Regions from separate parts of the Cellvibrio chitinivorans genome, predicted to be linked through region 1. Evidence: predicted binding sites of a transcription regulator. Region 1 holds the regulator's gene; the other holds the start of a gene.
The links. The regulator LexA, encoded in region 1, represses DNA repair genes until DNA is damaged. The targets are predictions, from matches to a motif close to ACTGTNTNTANANACAGT.
Positions count from the first base shown of each region.

Region 1 (2,195 bases):
TTCAGGTGCTGAAACCAAGTGAATTGCCATATGAACCTCGTTACACCTGATTTCCGATTGCATCCCATGCTGTTTTAATCTCACCCAGCAGGCGACCGCACTCATCCAGATACTCACTGTTATTTTCATAATTCGCCTGACTCAAACGGCGAATCACATAATCGTACAAACCATCCAAATTGGCTGCCAAAGAACCACCTTCGCGATCATTCAAGCTGCCCTGTAAACCGGCAACTATCGCTACCGCTTTGCTAATCAACTCGCCTTTACGTGCAATTTGGTTTTGCGCCATAGCGCCTTTTGCCTGAGCAATACGCTCCAGAGCTCCCTCAAATAACATCTGAATCAAGCGATGAGGCGAAGCAGCTTCAACACCTGACTGTACTTTTACACTGGAATAATGCTGCACGGCAGAATAGGCATTCATAAATCACCACAGATTTTTTTGAGTTTTGGCAAACCACTATAAGTAGCAGTCAAGATTAGTTATCCGACCCTATAGCTAACGGCACCAACCAAAAAACCTTTAGCTAAAAACAGCGAATATCACAAAGTATCTTCACAACCTCGGAACTTATAAAAGTGCGAAATAAGAACAGATTGAAAAACTATTGCACACATCAGATTACTGTATATAATCACAACCACTGTACAAACAAACAGATTCAGGAGTACACATGTCTGACTTAACACCGCGCCAGGAACAGGTACTACAACTCATTCGTCAATATGCAGATGAAACGGGCTACCCACCGACACGCGCTGAAATCGCACGTATTCTGGGGTTTAAGTCAGCCAATGCCGCTGAAGAACACATCAAGGCATTGGCACGCAAAGGCGCTATTGAAATTATTCCCGGTGCTTCAAGGGGTATAAGATTGCCGGAAGTGCATACAGGTATTCCGGTTATAGGGCGCGTTGCTGCTGGCAATCCGATTCTTGCGCAGGAGCACATTGAGGACTATTGCAACATTCCTCAAAGCTTTTTTTCACCCAGTGCTGACTATTTTCTGCGTGTGCATGGCATGAGCATGAAGGATGCAGGGATTTTGGACGGCGATCTCTTAGCTGTCCATAAAACCGACCAAGTCCGCAACGGGCAAATTGTCGTTGCGCGAATTGGCGAGGAAGTAACCGTGAAGCGTTTCAAGCGCAGCGGCAACAAAGCACAGGTTGAATTGTGGCCTGAAAACCCTGATTTCGAGGTTATCCTCGTTGATATGCGCGATCAGGAATTCAGTATTGAAGGTTTAAGCGTAGGAGTAATTCGTCGTGACTAATATCGCCCATGCAATACCGTTATCTGCAAAAACACATTCACAACCCGCAAGTGGCGTAACCGAGCTGGTACTAACCAGTGATTCACCAGAGCAACTTGCACTACTGCTACCAATGATTGCCTTCCTAAGTAATGTCAGCAGTGACCGTTGGATCACGTGGATTGCACCACATAATATCAATCGTGAACTATTGGAATCCTATGGTGTGAATACTCGTTATATTCGTGTCATTCACTGTCAGGACCCACAAACACTCTTGTGGATTACTTGGGAAGCTCTGTCAGCCGGCAACAGTCACACAGTTATCTCGAGCCCGGGAAAACTGACCGACAAAGAATTAGCCCAGCTGGAATTGGCTGCAAAAAATGGCTCAAGCCAAGGGCTGTTACTTAGAGTGCGATAAGGTTTTTGTAAGAAGTAAGCCTTTCAGTGGAAACACATCAAGTCTTCTTAATTGATGAACTGCTTTTCAGAAGATCGCTATTTAAAATGTTTTTATTTGAAGTGCTGCTAGCTTGAAAAATTGTCACTTGATGTACAGCGCTTGAAGTTATGCAGGGATGCGAATACATCAGGGAAAATAAAAATCACATAGATTTGAAGCTCAAACTCCGCGTAGCCGTGCCCTAGTGCAACATCAACTTTTCTGTATCATCTACACCATCAATCAACTCATCTAACATGGCCTCAGCCTGCTGATCAGCAATATCTCCCGCCGCCTCCATACCAGCTTCGATCATTGCTTTGGCAACCGCAAACTTCTCCTCCCCCAAAAAGGCCATAGACTCTTCTGAAAAACGGATAGTCACTAGCGGTTCATTTTTTTCATCGTCTGCACGCGCCAAGGCGACATCACCATTTAGTAACTCAATGATTTCGTAGAAAGACGACATAACTACCTCAGAACCTCTGCGC
Region 1 is NZ_JAYKKN010000002.1:558,606-560,800, forward strand. Features, by position in the region: gene SPL68_RS09095 (hypothetical protein) at 1-30, opposite strand, end outside; gene fliS (flagellar export chaperone FliS) at 41-427, opposite strand; gene lexA (transcriptional repressor LexA) at 678-1,280, shown strand; gene SPL68_RS09110 (cell division inhibitor SulA) at 1,273-1,683, shown strand; gene SPL68_RS09115 (hypothetical protein) at 1,907-2,173, opposite strand.

Region 2 (2,195 bases), on a different contig from region 1:
CGTCATTTCACTATCATTTGGACTAAGTGAGAGTGCTGGCGTGGCCAAAAGTTCTGATCTAACTTTTTGCTCCAATTCTTTGGATATTTCAGGATTCTCTTGTAAAAACTTCATTACGTTGTTTTTACCTTGACCAATTTTGTTACCTTGATAACTGTACCAAGCACCCGCTTTATCGATTAGCCCTAACTTAACACCGTAATCGACAATTTCACCCATACGATTAATGCCAGAGCCGTACAGAATCTGAAATTCGGCCTGTTTAAAAGGTGGGGCAACCTTGTTTTTTACTACTTTTACACGAGTTTCTGAACCTATAACCTCTTCACCTTCTTTCACCGCACCAGTGCGACGAATATCCAAGCGCACAGAAGCATAGAATTTAAGCGCATTACCACCTGTGGTTGTTTCAGGATTACCAAACATCACGCCAATTTTCATACGGATTTGGTTAATAAAAATCACCAAACAATTAGCATTCTTAATATTTCCCGTGATTTTACGCAGCGCTTGCGACATTAAGCGTGCCTGCAAGCCTACGTGGTGATCACCCATTTCACCTTCGATTTCCGCTCTCGGCGTCAAGGCGGCTACAGAGTCGACAACCAGTACATCGACCGCACCGGAACGCACCAACATATCGGTTACTTCGAGTGCCTGCTCACCTGTATCAGGTTGTGAAACGATCAGGTCTTCAACATTAACGCCCAACTTGGTGGCATAAATAGGATCGAGGGCATGTTCCGCATCGATAAACGCACAGGTGCCGCCTGCACGTTGAGCCTCAGCAATGACTTGCAGTGTCAGAGTGGTTTTACCAGAAGATTCAGGGCCATAAATTTCAATAATCCGACCTTTAGGTAGACCACCAATCCCTAATGCCACATCCAACCCTAAAGACCCGGTAGAAATAGCCGGAATAGCGACCTGTTCTTTGTCGCCCATCCGCATAACAGTACCTTTACCAAATTGACGCTCAATTTGACTCAGCGCAGCCTGTAACGCCTTCTCTTTGTTTGCATCCATCTGACACCTCAACATAAAAAATTAGAAAACACATTGTTATAAATTGCTATGCGATCAAGAACGCTTTTATTCAATATCCAGCAATCTGGACACCAGCAGCAACAGATCAATATCGCATCAGTATTGATAGCATACACCAAATAACTGTATACGCAAACAGTACTAGCAATTTATACAGTATCACTTGAAGTTATCGCTTTAGAATGGCGAATTCGCCTGTAAAATTTGCACCATAGACATCACCATTAGATGTCATCAGCACGTAGAGTGTTTTTTGTTCTTTTGCGTTTTCCACAGCAACTATGTAATAGCCATCACCATTTTCATGCAGCTTGGCATTCTTGGTTGACACCTCGCGCCAACTTTCAGGAAGGCTATCGACCTCAAATTCACCCTTTGTACTAGTCAATTGAATTGAGTAATTCTTGGCAACATCAACGGCAGAAGTTTCGGTGATATAGCTGTGATCGTGCCCCTCATGGGCAATCACCGATGTAACACCAGACAAAAGACCGAACAGCAAAGCGAAAATTGGATTTTTCATTATTTTTCCTGGAGAGAGCAAGCTTAAAGGAGATATTTTTAGCGGGCACACTATACCAACAAGCCATAAGTTGCAGGCGAGAATTAGGCTCAATTTTTGGCTACTGAATTCCACATTCAGTCGATTAATTTTTTGCCGCAACCATATTCAAACAACCCTCCAGCGCCCAGAGCACTGCTTGCAGCTGCACACTTTGCCTATCCCCAGGAAAGTGCTTTAACTCAGTTTTTATATCTCCTCCTGCCCTGCCCCACGCAAACCAGACACTACCTACCGGTTTTTCAGGCGAACCACCGCTTGGCCCAGCGATACCACTGACGGCAATCGCGATATCTGCCCCCGAAAGCAAAAGCGCACCACTTACCATTTCGATCACTACTCGCTCGCTCACCGCTCCTTCGTTCGCAAGTGATTCACCCGAAACACCTAATAGCTTTTGCTTGGCTGCATTTGCATAGCTCACCACGCCATACTCGAACCAAGCTGAACTGCCAGCAATTGCAGTGATAGCCGCTGCAACCCCACCACCAGTACAGGATTCTGCTGTGGCGATACGCCAATTACACGCCAGCAGCCGTTCCCCTAATTGCCGGCTTAGTTGATACAAATGATCATCCATATACTC
Region 2 is NZ_JAYKKN010000004.1:225,017-227,211, forward strand. Features, by position in the region: gene recA (recombinase RecA) at 1-1,026, opposite strand, end outside; gene SPL68_RS12945 (DUF6488 family protein) at 1,217-1,570, opposite strand; gene SPL68_RS12950 (CinA family protein) at 1,695-2,189, opposite strand.
Region 2: the regulator LexA is predicted to act here: its motif matches at 1,170-1,187, upstream of recA (recombinase RecA).